DNA from 3 places in the Streptomyces sp. BoleA5 genome. Region 2 is predicted to be linked to each of the others. Evidence: riboswitches for the same ligand, from Rfam matches in the RefSeq annotation. Region 2 holds a riboswitch; each other region holds the start of a gene.
The links. Region 2 has a riboswitch for cobalamin ahead of B085_RS0101835 (prenyltransferase/squalene oxidase repeat-containing protein). Riboswitches for the same ligand answer to the same signal wherever they lie in the genome.
Positions count from the first base shown of each region.

Region 1 (4,305 bases), on a different contig from region 2:
CGTACGGGAGGGCCGGACGATCCGGGTCGGCTCCCGGGACGACTGCTGCGTCCCGTGCCCCCGTCATGAGGCCTTGTCACTTCCGGCCCGGGGCCCAACACTGGTGTCCATGCCGGTGGTTGCGCTGCTGGGAACGCTGGACACCAAGGGCACCGAGTACGGCTGGCTGCGGGACCGCCTCCTGCGCGCCGCCGTCGAGGTCGTGCTGATCGACGCGGGCGTGGCCGGCGAGCCCCTCGTGACCCCCGACATCCCCCGCTCCGTCGTGGCCTCCGCCGCGGGTGCGGACGCCGAACGGCTGCGCAGGGCGGGCGACCGCGGCACCGCGGTGACGGTCATGGCCGAGGGGGCGGCCCGGGTGGTGCGCCGGCTGCACGACGAGGGCAGGCTGCACGGCGTGCTGGCCGTCGGGGGCAGCGGCGGCACCTCGATCGCCACCCGCGCGATGCGGGAGCTGCCGCTGGGCGTGCCGAAGCTGATGGTCTCCTCGATGGCCGCGGGCGACGTCTCCCCGTACGTCGGCTCGACCGACATCGCCATGATGTACAGCGTCGTCGACATCGCGGGCGTCAACCGGGTGTCGGCGCCGATCCTGGCGAACGCGGCCGACGCCATCGCCGGGATGGCCAGGGGCTTCGCCGGGGCGCCCGCCGCGCCCGCCGGGGACCGGCCGCTGGTGGCGGCGAGCATGGCGGGGGTGACGACCCCCGGGGTCGACGCCGCCCGGGCGCGGCTCACCGAACTCGGCTACGAGGTGCTGGTCTTCCACTCCGTGGGCTCCGGCGGCCGCTCCCTGGAGTCGCTCGCCGGGGAGGGCATGTTCAGCGGGGTGCTCGACCTGACGCTCAGCGAGCTCGCCGACGAGCTGGTGGGCGGCGCCTTCGGCGCGGGGCCCGACCGGCTGCGCGCCGCGGGCCGCGCCGGACTGCCCCAGGTGGTGAGCCCGGGAGCGCTCGACATGGTCAAGTTCGGCCCGCTCGGCTCGCTGCCGGACCGCTTCCGGGCCCGTCACGTCCACGTCCACAACCCGTCGGTGACCGTGATCCGCACCTCCGCCGCCGAGTGCGCCGAACTCGGCCGTCAGGTCGCCGCGAAGCTGCGCGCGGCCACCGGCCCGGCCACGCTCCTGCTGCCGCTGCGCGGGCTGTCCACCCTCGGGGCGCCGGGCGGGCCGTACCACGACCGGGCGGTGGACGGGGTGCTGTTCCACACCCTCCGCGAGGAGTTGCGCGGCAGCCGGGTGGAGGTCGCCGAGTACGACACGCACCTCAACGACCCCGCCTTCGGCCGCGCCGCGGCGGACCGGCTGCACGCGCTCGTCTCCTCCGTGCACGCGACCGCCCGCACGACGCGCTGAGCGTCGTACGGGCGGTCGTGCGTACGGTGCGGCGGGCCCGGCCGAGGGCCCGGACGGCGGCCCTAGACGGAGGCCGCCGTGCCCGCGCCCACGGCGTCGCGCCCCGCGGAGGCGGCGGCCGGGGCCGGTTCCAGCAGGCGTCCGGCCAGGTGGCCGAAGACCAGCCCGAAGGAGGTCCACAGCGTCAGCTGGACCGCCAGCGCCGCCAGACGGAACTGCCACAGCAGTTGCGCCGGGAAGTGCTCCGGCACCTCGTCGATCCCGGGCAGCAGCGCGTACGCGAGCCCCACGGTCACGACGAGGAAGACGCCGGCGGCCACGGTCGCGTACCAGTTGCCCAGGCGCGGCGCGAGGCGCCTGCCCAGGATCACGGTGGCGATCGCGAGCAGCACGCTGAGCAGCATCATCAGGAAGTACAGCGTGGTGCGTTCGCCGATGGTGTCGGGGTCGCCGACGGCCGGCGGGTTGGCGGGGTACTTCAGGAAGGGCACGACGTAGACCGCGACGAGCGCCGCGGCCGACAGCAGCATCGCCGTCGACCGGGCGCCGAAGCGGCCGATCCGCCCGAGGGCGAAGCAGTAGGCGAGCGCGGCGATGCCGCCCAGCGCCACGCCGTACACGAGGAGGCCGGTGGCCAGACCGGCGGTGGACTGCAGGGCACGGCTGACCGGTTCGGTGCCGCCGTGCTCGTGGGCGTGCGACTCCTCGAACGCGATGGCGGCGTCGACCCGGGACTCGCCCAGCAGGTAGGCGACGACCAGCGCGAACGCGCCGGCGGCGAGGCCGGCCAGCATGCCCCGCACCAGCAGTTGTCTGACGGTGACCGAATTGACGGGGGTGGCGGGGTTCATCGGTGCGGCGCCCCTGTCAGTGGCAGGGGAAGCCGAGCAGGTGGCGCCCGTCGTGCAGCCACTCGTGGACGTTCTCACCGGACATGAGGGACGTGGCCCCCTGCTCGGCACCCACGAAGTAGAGCAGGACCAGCATCAGGACGCCGAAGAAGACCGCCCAGGGCAGGATCGCCCTGATCGGCAGCGTCAAGGGGGCGGCGGAAGGGGCTATGGCCGGCGAGGCGGCGGACTGCGCCATGGCATGACCTCCTGGTGGGAACTCGCGTCCCGGTCGGTGGAGCTCTGTCGGACGACTGCGGGTCTGACTCGCCTGGCGCTGGGCTGGGCTTACAGTGGCGCGACCGTGCCGGATTTGCACCGGACTTCCGCCGTGTCGTCGTGAATGTCGTCGTGACGGTACCGCGATCCGGTGATCCGGCCAAGGGCGCGCGTTCACGCCACGGCATGCGCGGGAGCCGCTTCGGTGCCGCGGGCAGGCCCGGTGCGGGGCGGCAGTCGGCGATTCCAGGTGATCGCCGGAGAACGAGGAGGGTGCATGACGACCCGGGTGACGTTGATCTCACCGGTGGTGAACGCGGCGCTGCGCGAGGCGCGTTTCGACGACGACGTGCCGCCGGACGGGCAGGCGCTCGCCGCCGCCCGCGCCTTGGCCGGTTCGCTGCCCTCCGCGGTACCGGTGCCCGTCTCGCCCACGGTGCGCTGCCACGCGACCGCGCAGGCGCTCGGCCTCGCCGCCGAGGAGACCGCGCCCGCGGGCTGGGCGCTGGGCCGCTGGCGGGGACGCACCCTGGCCGAGGTGAGCGCCGAGGAACCGGAGGCGGTGGCCGCCTGGCTCTCCGACCCGGACGCCGCGCCGCACGACGCCGAGTCGCTGCGCGAGCTGTGCGCCCGCGTCGGCGGCTGGCTCGACGGGCTCGCCGCCACGCCGGGCCGGGTGCTCGCCGTCGTCGAACCGGAGATCGTCCGGGCCTGCGCGGTACGGGCCCTGGGTGCGCCGGAGGCGTCCTTCTGGCGGATCGACGTGCCCCCGCTGACGGCGACGGAATTCAGCGGGCGGTCCGGACGCTGGAACCTGCGGGCGGGGCGCCCGTTGGGCTGACCGGGCACCGGAAGCGCGGCTGAAGCGGGCTGAAGCGGGATGAAGCGCGAACGGGCATACGCGGGGCATGCGCTCCAGCATCAGACAGGCTCTTGCAAGTCAGTCGCAATAGGACTCTATGATTGAGCGTTCGACTTCCGACGCGACCCCGGAGCGGAGCTCTCCATGCATGTACCCGACGGATTCATCGACGCCCCGGTGTCGGTGGCGGCCGGTGCCGTCGCGGCGGCAGCCGTGGCGGTGAGCCTGCGCGGTGCGCGACGCGAACTGGACGAGCGCACCGCGCCGCTGGCCGGACTCGTCTCCGCGTTCATCTTCGCCGTCCAGATGCTCAACTTCCCGGTGGCCGCCGGCACCAGCGGCCACCTCCTCGGCGGAGCGCTCGCGGCGATACTCGTCGGCCCCTATACAGGGGTGTTGTGCGTGTCCGTGGTCCTGCTCATCCAGGGCGTGCTCTTCGCCGACGGCGGCCTCACCGCCCTCGGCGTGAACATCACCGACATGGCGATCGTGACCGTGGTCGTCGCCTACGCCCTCTTCCGCGCTCTGGTCAAGGTGCTGCCGAACGGGCGCGGCGGGGTGACGGGCGCGGCCTTCGTCGCGGCCCTGGTCTCCGTCCCGGCCGCGGCGGTCGCCTTCACCGGGATCTACGCGCTGGGCGGGACGACCGACGTCTCGCTCGGCAAGGTCTTCACCGCCATGGTCGGCGTGCACGTCCTGATCGGCATCGGTGAGGCGGTGATCACCGCCGCGACGGTGGGCGCCGTCATCGCCGTCCGCCCCGACCTCGTCCACGGCGCCCGTGACCTGCGCCGCCCGCTGGAACTGAAGGAGGCGACCGTCTGATGGCGGCCGTGACCGACACCCCGAAGCGCGGCGGCATACGGCCGCTGTGGATCGCCGGCCTGATCGCCGCCCTGGCGCTCGCCGGATTCGTCAGCTACTACGCCTCGGCCAGCCCCGACGGGCTGGAGAAGGTCGCCGCCGACCACGGCATC
Region 1 covers NZ_KB892098.1:63,317-67,621, forward strand. Annotated here, with positions in the region: gene B085_RS0113605 (Tm-1-like ATP-binding domain-containing protein) at 1-1,357, shown strand, start outside; gene B085_RS0113610 (CbtA family protein) at 1,420-2,208, opposite strand; gene B085_RS0113615 (CbtB domain-containing protein) at 2,225-2,446, opposite strand; cobalamin riboswitch at 2,485-2,622, opposite strand; gene B085_RS0113620 (histidine phosphatase family protein) at 2,744-3,307, shown strand; partial or broken gene B085_RS42285 (energy-coupling factor ABC transporter permease) at 3,473-4,305, shown strand, end outside.
Region 1: another riboswitch for cobalamin. It lies ahead of B085_RS0113615 (CbtB domain-containing protein); the one in region 2 lies ahead of B085_RS0101835 (prenyltransferase/squalene oxidase repeat-containing protein).

Region 2 (4,305 bases):
GGTCACTCACGGCCCCCTTCTCACTGCACTTCAGCGGGAGCGTAGCCGCCCGTGCGTTGGTAGAACAAGTTTCAGAATCGGTTACTCAGGAGTTGGCCCGAGAGCACGAAGATACCTGTAGCCGTGCGGGGGGTTCTGGCTGGTGCGGGTGATTCCCGCCACGCCGCGGTGGGGGCCGTGGGGGGGGTTCACCCACCCGCCCGCCGCAGCAAACAACCCGCACACAACCACCGGCCGCAAAGGGCACCCACCGGGCAGCCCGGCGCAGCCGCACACGGCGGCGGAACAGAGCGGACCCCGCGGCAAGGCACCGCAGTACGCTGGGGAAGGTTCCGCACGGCGCACAGATTCGGATTGGGACAGATGACCGCAGCTCCTCAGCCGACGCCGTCCCCCGTGCCGCTGACCGAACGTCAGGAAGCCCGGCGGCGCCGCATCCTGCGCACCAGCGCCGAGCTCGCCGTGCGGGGCGGATTCGACGCCGTCCAGATGCGCGAGGTCGCCGAGCAGTCGAACGTCGCGCTCGGCACCCTCTACCGCTACTTCCCGTCCAAGATCCATCTGCTCGTCGCCACGATGCGTGACCAGCTGGAGCACCTCCACGAGGCGCTGCGCAAGCGTCCGCCCTCGGCTGCCGCGCCCGCGGACCGCGTGGCGGAGACGCTGATGCGCGCGTTCCGCGCGATGCAGCGGGAGCCGCACCTCGCGGACGCCATGGTGCGGGCGCTGACCTTCGCCGACCGTTCCGTGAGCCCGGAGGTGGACGCCGTTTCGCGGCTGACGACCGCGATCGTGCTGGACGCGATGCGGCTGGACGGGCCGCCCGGGCCCGAGCTGCTGTCCGCGGTGCGCGTCATCGAGCACACATGGCACTCGGCGCTTGTGACCTGGCTGTCCGGGCGCGCCTCGATCGCCCAGGTGAAGATCGACATCGAGACCGTCTGCCGGCTCATCGACCTGACCGATCCGCGCCGCGCGCAGGCGTGACCCCGGCACGTCGCTCCTCGGGCGGGAAGACGGCCTCGCCAGTCGGCCAGCGCGATGCTGATCGCCTCCACCGGGCAGCCCTCCGCCGCCGCGTGGGACTGCCGGGCGGAGGCCAGGGTGAAGCCGCCCGGCGCGGAGCTCACGCACATGCCCGTGCCGATGCGCACTCCCCGGTCGACCTCGATGTGCCAGCGGTCCCCCACGGGGTCAGCCCTCCCAGCCGGCGGGCAGGTGGACCATCTTGTGCTCCAGGTACTCGCCCAGCTCCTCCGGCCCGAAACTCGCGCCCGAGCCCGGAGTTCCTGTAGCCGCCGAAGGGGCCGAGCATGTCGCGGCTGAAGGTGTTGACGTCGAACGTGCCGGTGCGCCGGCGGATCGCCGGTACAGACCCTGCCGGAAGGCCGTGGTCGGAGTCGTCGGCGATGCGGACGGCCTCCGCCTCGTCCTCGTACGGCAGCAGGCAGATGACCGGGCCGAAGATCTCCTCGCGGGCGATCCGCATGGAGTTGGACACGTCGCCGAAGAGGGTGGGCTCGACGTACCAGCCGGTGGGCTGCGCCTGCGGGCGGCCGCCGCCGGTGAGGACCTTGGCGCCCTCCTGCTGCCTGAAGGCGACGTAGTCCAGGGAGCGCTGCTGCCGGCGGCGGGCGACCAGCGGCCCGACCTGGGTGGCGGGGTCAAGGGGGTCGCCGACGCCGAGGTGCTGCCCGCCCACGAGCACGCCTCCACCGGCGCCGGCGCCCGGGTACGCGAACTGCCGGACCACCACACCGCCCGCCTCGTCTCGCTCCGCGCCCTGATCGCCGAGGCCCCCCGCACCCCGTGGGAGCTCGCCGCGGCCATGCGGTGGAACCGCCTCTGGGAGCAGATCCCCTTCCCCTCCCGGAACATCGCCGTCGCCGAGGCCGAGGCCCACCTGCGCCGCCTGGTCAAGCTCGGGCACGCCGAACCGGTGCCCGGTTCCGACCCGGTCGCGTACACCGCGGTGTGAGCGGCCGGTGTGAGGCAGACCGCACCAGGCCGGGCACGGCGCGGCACGCGGTCCCGGCTAAGGTGTGCTCGACACAACCAAGTCCAATCACGTCCGAGCGGGGGAAGCCGGTGCGAATCCGGCGCTGACCCGCAACCGTGAGCCGTCCCCGGCCGGGGAGGGCCCAGCCGGAGCACCCGCGCGGACGGGAGCGGCTCTTCCGTCGAGGTACACGGAGCCGGAGCCCGGTGCCGTGACCGCGCGCCCGCATCCGTCTGCGCGACCGCTCACCCGAAAGGCACCACCCGATGCATCTGCGCCGCACCGCCGCGGCCGCCCTGGCCGCCTTCAGCACGCTCCTCATAGCCGCGTCGCCGTCACCCTCGCCGGCAGCGGCCCCCGCCGCGCTGTACGGGGACGCCGACCCGACGTACGACGGCGTGTGGCGCCAGTCGTACGCGCTGCTGGCGCTGCACGCGGCCGACATGGAACCGGCCGGTGACGCGGTGAAGTGGCTCGCCGGGCAGCAGTGCGCGGACGGCGGATTCGCCTCGTACCGTCCCGACCCGACGGCGCCCTGCGACCCGGGGACCGAGGACACCAACGCCACCGCCATAGCCGTCCAGGCGCTCGCCGTCCACGGGCAGGACTTCGCCGTCAAGCGCGCCGCCGAGTGGCTCGCCAAGGTGCAGAACCGCGACGGCGGTTGGTCGTACAACCCCGGCGGAGCCTCCGACGCCGACTCCACGGGCGTCGTCATCGGCGGCCTCAAGGCCGCCGGCACCGACGTCAAGTCCGTGACCACCGACGGCCTGTCGCCCTACGACGCGCTGCGCTCCCTCCAGTTGGCCTGCGGCAAGAAGGACGGCGGCGCGTTCGCCTACCAGCCCGACCCCAAGTCGGGTGACCTCGCGGCCAACGCCAAGGCCACCGCCGACGCCGTGCGCGGCGCCGAGGGCGCGGGCCTCGTCGTCGAGGCCCCCGGCCGCGACGTCCCCGTGCGCGACGGGTGCGGCGGCAGCGCCTCCGACGCGGGCGCCGCCTGGCTCGCGGCCCGGCTCACCGCCGGCGGCGGCCACTTCGACGCCGTCACCCCGGGCTCCGACCAGAAGACCCCCGACTTCGGCACCACCGCCGACGCCGTCATCGCCCTCGTCGCCGGCGGCCATCTCGACGCCGCCAAGGGCGCCTACAACTGGCTCGCCGCCAACTCCGGCGCCTGGGCGAAGGACAACCCCACCGCCCTCGCACAGCTCGCCCTCGCCGCGTACGCCACCGGCAACCCGATGCGGGACCACGTCACGCGGCTCAGCGCCCTCGGCCCGGTCGCCCAGCAGAAGCCCGAGTCCTCGGACGGCAGTTCGGTGTGGTGGATCGTGGGCGCCTGCCTGGTCGCCGGCATCGGCATCGGGGTGCTGCTCGCCGGCCGGAAGCACCGGCTGTGAGGCGGCCGCCCCTCACGGCGGCGGCACTCCTCCTGGCCCTGGTGGCCGCCCTCGTCTCGACGCCCGCGCACGCGGCCGCCTACCGGTACTGGTCCTTCTGGCAGCGTGACGCCGCCACCGGCGCCTGGACGTACGCGACGACCGGGCCGGCCCTCAGCCGCCCCGGCGACGGTGCCGTGGAGGGCTGGCGCTTCGGCGTCAGCCCCGACGCCGACTCGGCCGCCCGCCCCCGCGGCACGGCCCGGTTCGCCGCCGTCTGCGAGGGCACCCCGGCCCGCCCGGGCACCAAGCGGGTCGCCCTGCTGCTCGACTTCGGCACCGCCGCCGACGCCCCGGCCATCCGCACCGCCTGCGCCCGCGTCCCCGCCGACGCCACCTCCGCCGACGCCCTGGCCGCCGTCGCGCCCCCGCTCCGCTACAACTCCGCGGGCCTGGTCTGCGCCATCGCCGGCTACCCCGCCAAGGGCTGCGGCGAGCAGGTCGCCGACGCCGCCGCACCCCCCGCCCCCACCTCTTCCCCGGGCCCCGCGCTCGGCACGTACGGCGCCGCAGGAGTCGTCCTCCTCGTCGTCGCGGCCGCCGCCTGGCAGGTCCGCCGCCGCCGGAGCGACCGCCCGTGACCGCCGGCACACCCCTGCCCCGACCGCCGAGGGCACTCACGCTGCCGGTTCGGCTGCGCCCCCGTGACCGCCGCGACGGCTCGCCCACCCCGGACACCCGCCGTTCCGCCGACGCTGCTCCGCCCCGGCCGCGACAGCGATCAGTCGTGCCGTCCGGTGACACCCCCGGCGCACCACGCACGGCGAACGCGACCGACGGGCTGTCCAGGGCATCGCGAGCCCTCGCGCTGCTTCCCCGGCCGCGCCCGCGCAGCCGCGACGCCTCGCCCACCCGCGACGCCTC
Region 2 covers NZ_KB892090.1:387,247-391,551, reverse strand. Annotated here, with positions in the region: gene B085_RS0101855 (glycosyltransferase family 4 protein) at 1-6, opposite strand, end outside; gene B085_RS0101850 (TetR family transcriptional regulator) at 364-987, shown strand; partial or broken gene B085_RS50360 (ferredoxin) at 950-1,190, opposite strand; partial or broken gene B085_RS0101845 (aldehyde dehydrogenase family protein) at 1,195-1,687, opposite strand; partial or broken gene B085_RS0101840 (MBL fold metallo-hydrolase) at 1,682-1,978, shown strand; cobalamin riboswitch at 2,051-2,177, shown strand; gene B085_RS0101835 (prenyltransferase/squalene oxidase repeat-containing protein) at 2,266-3,402, shown strand; gene B085_RS0101830 (SCO2322 family protein) at 3,399-4,022, shown strand.

Region 3 (4,305 bases), on a different contig from region 2:
CGCGCGACTGGTGCGCGACCGTCGAGCTGGACCGCTCCACCGGCCTGGGCTGGGCGGGCGGCTACGTCGGCAGCGGTGTCGCCACGGCGAACCTCGCGGCGCGGACGCTGCGGGACCTCGTGCAGATGGACTCCGGCCAGGCGCACGGAACCGAGCTGACGGCCCTGCCGTGGGTGCACCACCGCGTGCGCCGCTGGGAGCCCGAGCCCTTCCGGTGGATCGGGGTGCACGGGCTGTACGCGGCCTACCGCGGCGCCGACCGGCGCGAGCAGGCCGGACGCAGCGTGGAGACCGACCGGGTGGCCCGCATCGCGGACCGCATCTCGGGCCGCCACTAGCCAGAGGAGATTCGGCCGGTACGTGCGGGGCCGGCGCTTGCGCCCGCAGGGCGCGAGACGAACGCGCACGGACCACCGCCGGCACGCCCCCGGTTCGTGCCGCGAGACGGCGGCGGAGCGGGCCGTCGCCGCGTGACCAGGATCTCTTCCTGACCTCCGGAAAGGGGTGGTCGAAGCACGCGAAAGGCCGGATTCCGGGCCGCGGCCGGGGCCGGGCCACACCCCCCGCACGCACCGGCACCGCCGCGCCTCCCCTCGTTCACCTTCCGTTCATCCAGACTCCGTACGGTCGCCACCGCCACTGTCCGATCGAACGAATGCCTGGGTCAATGGAACACATCACGCTCCTGATCGGAATCGTGATCATTACCGCACTCGTGTTCGACTTCACGAACGGTTTCCACGACACCGCCAATGCGATGGCGACCACCATCTCCACTGGCGCACTCAAGCCCAAGACGGCGGTGGCCATGTCCGCCGTGCTCAACCTCGTCGGCGCCTTCCTCTCCGTCGAGGTGGCGAAGACGATCTCCGGCGGGATCCTCGACGAGAGCGCGGGCATCAAGCCCGAGGTGATCTTCGCGGGACTCGTCGGCGCGATCGTCTGGAACCTGCTGACCTGGCTGGCGGGACTCCCCTCCAGCTCCTCCCACGCCCTCTTCGGCGGCCTCATCGGCGCCTCCGTCGCCTCGGCCGGATTCAGCTCGGTCAACGGTGACGCGGTCGTCATGAAGGTCCTGATCCCGGCCGTCTGCGCCCCGGTGGTCGCCGGGGTCGGCGCGATGCTGGCGACCCGGCTGACCTACCGCATCGGCCGCAACGCCGATCCGGCCGCCACCGCCAAGGGCTACCGGGCCGGGCAGATCGCCTCGGCCGGCCTCGTCTCCCTCGCCCACGGCACCAACGACGCACAGAAGACCATGGGTGTCATCACCCTCGCCCTGATCGCCGGCAACGTCGTCGCGCCCGACTCCGACCCGCCGCTGTGGGTCATCGTCTCGGCGGGCATGGCGATCGCGCTCGGCACCTTCATCGGTGGCTGGCGGATCATCCGCACCATGGGCAAGGGCATCACCGACATCCAGCCGCCGCAGGGCTTCGCCGCCCAGACCGGCGCCGCGACCGTCATCCTGGCCTCCTCGCACCTCGGCTTCTCGCTCTCCACCACGCAGGTCTGCTCCGGCTCCGTCATGGGCGCCGGCGTCGGCCGCAAGGGCGGTGTCGTCCGCTGGAGCACCGCGGGCCGGATGTTCGCCGCGTGGGGGCTCACCCTCCCTGCCGCGGGCCTGGTCGCGGCGGGCGCCGCGCTCCTCGCCGACCAGGGCGACTGGGGTGTCACGACGGTCGCCGTCCTGGCGCTCGCCGCGTGCACCGCGATCTGGATCGCCTCCCGCCGCAAGCCCGTCGACCACACCAACGTCAACGAGGGCCACGACGCCGAGGAGCCGGGCGTCATCACCACGGCCATCGCCGCCGTCATCCCGCCGCCCGCGGGGCTGACCACGACCGCCGCCGGCACCGACCCCGCCAAGGCCTCCGCCTGACGGCGGCAGCCGCACCGGCCCCGGAAGGAACCAGCACCATGCACATCGACTGGGCTGCCCTCGGCTCCGTCTTCGGCGTCAGCCTCGCCGTGACCGTCGGACTCGTCGGCCTGTTCACCCTCGGCATCGTCGGCCTGTCCAGGCAGGGCACCGCCGGCGGCGGCGAGGCGGGCACCTCCGCCGCGGGTGGCACCACCGCCCTGGCCCGCACCGGCGCGTACCTGTGCTTCGCGCTGTGCGCGGCGGCGGTGGCGTACGGGATCTACCTGATCGTCGCCTGACCCGCACGTCCCCGCGCACCGCGGTGTGAAGTTGACCTCAGCTCCCGGCCTTCCGGCCGTGAGCTGGGGTTTCTTCTTGTCCACAGGCTGTCGCGATGAGTTGACGGGCCGGAGCGGGGCGTGGTGGTATCGGAACCGCCAAACGGCGGCAGGAGAGGAAGTCCGGTGCGAATCCGGCGCGGTCCCGCCACTGTCACCGGGGAGCGGACCCCCGCCCATGGCCACGGCCCCGACTCGGGGCTGGAAGGCCGGGGGTGCCGCCGATCCGGGAGCCAGGAGACTCTCGTCGCCGGTCACGTCGAACCAGGGCGCGGACCCTGAGTGAGGACTCCTGTGATGCGCGGCTCCGGCCGTTCACCCGGCACCGGCGTCGCGGCGCCGTGCGCGTTCGCCACCGGCGCCGCCCTCGGCTGGCTCGCCGACCTGGCCCTCGCCGACCCGCGCCGCGGTCACCCCGTCGCGGTGTTCGGCCGCGCCGCCGCCCGCCTGGAGCGGGCGCTGTGGCGCGACCACCGCGGTCGCGGCGCCCTCCACACGGCCCTGTGCGCGGGCGGCGCCGTGGCGGCCGCGGCCGGGCTCCAGCGTGCCGTGCGCCGTTCCGGAGCGGCGTCCGTCGCCCTGACGGCGGCGGCGACCTGGGCCGTGCTCGGCGGGACATCCCTGGTACACGAGGCACGGATCGTCGGTGCCGCCCTGTCCACCGGTGACATGGAGGCGGCGCGCGAGCGGCTGCCCCATCTGTGCGGCCGCGACCCGCAGGCGCTGGACGAGGCGCAACTGGCCCGGGCGGTGGTGGAGTCCGTCGCGGAGAACACCTCGGACGCCGTCGTGGGGGCCCTGGTGTGGGGTGCGCTGGGCGGCGTACCGGGGCTCGTGGGCTTCCGGGCGGTCAACACCCTGGACGCGATGGTGGGTCACAAGTCGCCGCGGCACCGGCGGTTCGGCTGGGCCGCGGCCCGGCTGGACGACGTCGCCGGCTACCCCGGCGCCCGGCTGACCGCCGCGCTCGCGGTGCTGGCCGGCCCCGACCCCCGGGGGGCGTGGCGGGCCTGGCGCACGGACGGCCCCCGGCATCCCAGCCCGAACGCGGGGCCGGTGGAGGCCTCGTTCGCCGGGGCGTTGGGCGTGCGCCTCGGGGGGACGCTTGCCTATGACGGGCGGGTGGAGCACCGGCCCGTGCTGGGGGCGGGGAACCGGCCGGTGGAGGTACGGGACATCGAACGGGCGGCGCGGTTGTCGCGGCGGGTCGGCGCGCTGGCGCTGGTGGTCGCGGTGGGCGGGCGCCTGGCGTGGGGCGCGGTCGCCCGGGGGAGGGACTCATGAGGGGCGGGGGCCTGCTGGTCGCGGGGACCACGTCGGACGCCGGCAAGAGCGTCGTCACGGCGGGGATCTGCCGGTGGCTGACGCGGCAGGGCGTGTCCGTGGCGCCGTTCAAGGCGCAGAACATGTCGCTGAACTCGTACGTGACCCGCGAGGGCGCCGAGATCGGCCGCGCCCAGGCGATGCAGGCCCAGGCCGCGCGCGTGGAGCCGTCGGCCCTGATGAACCCGGTGCTGCTCAAGCCCGGCGGGGACCGCACGAGCCAGGTCGTCCTGATGGGGCGCCCGGTGGGCGAGATGAGTGCGCGCGGCTACCACAACGGGAGCCGCGCGGAGCTGCTGGAGACCGTCACCGGCTGCCTGGAGGAGCTGCGCGGGCGGTACGACGCGGTGATCTGCGAGGGCGCCGGCAGCCCGGCCGAGATCAACCTGCGGCGGGGCGACATCGTCAACATGGGCCTGGCGCGGGCCGCCCGGCTCCCGGTGGTCGTGGTCGGCGACATCGACCGGGGAGGGGTCTTCGCCTCGTTCTTCGGGACGACGGCGCTGCTCGCCCCGGAGGACCAGGAACTGGTCTGCGGATACCTGGTCAACAAGTTCCGCGGCGACGTGTCCCTGCTGGAGCCGGGTCTTGAGATGCTGCGCGGGCTGACCGGACGCCGCTTCTACGGGGTGCTGCCGTTCCGGCACGGCCTCGGCATCGACGAGGAGGACGGGCTGCGGATGTCGCTGCGCGGCAGCGTCCGGGAGTCGGACACGGCGCCGCCGCACGGCGAGGACGTCCTGCGGGTCGCCGTCGCGGCGGTCCCGCTGATGTCGAACT
Region 3 covers NZ_KB892107.1:56,999-61,303, forward strand. Annotated here, with positions in the region: gene B085_RS0121340 (NAD(P)/FAD-dependent oxidoreductase) at 1-338, shown strand, start outside; gene B085_RS0121345 (inorganic phosphate transporter) at 668-1,882, shown strand; gene B085_RS0121350 (hypothetical protein) at 1,921-2,163, shown strand; cobalamin riboswitch at 2,317-2,446, shown strand; gene B085_RS0121355 (cobalamin biosynthesis protein) at 2,500-3,486, shown strand; gene B085_RS0121360 (cobyric acid synthase) at 3,483-4,305, shown strand, end outside.
Region 3: another riboswitch for cobalamin. It lies ahead of B085_RS0121355 (cobalamin biosynthesis protein); the one in region 2 lies ahead of B085_RS0101835 (prenyltransferase/squalene oxidase repeat-containing protein).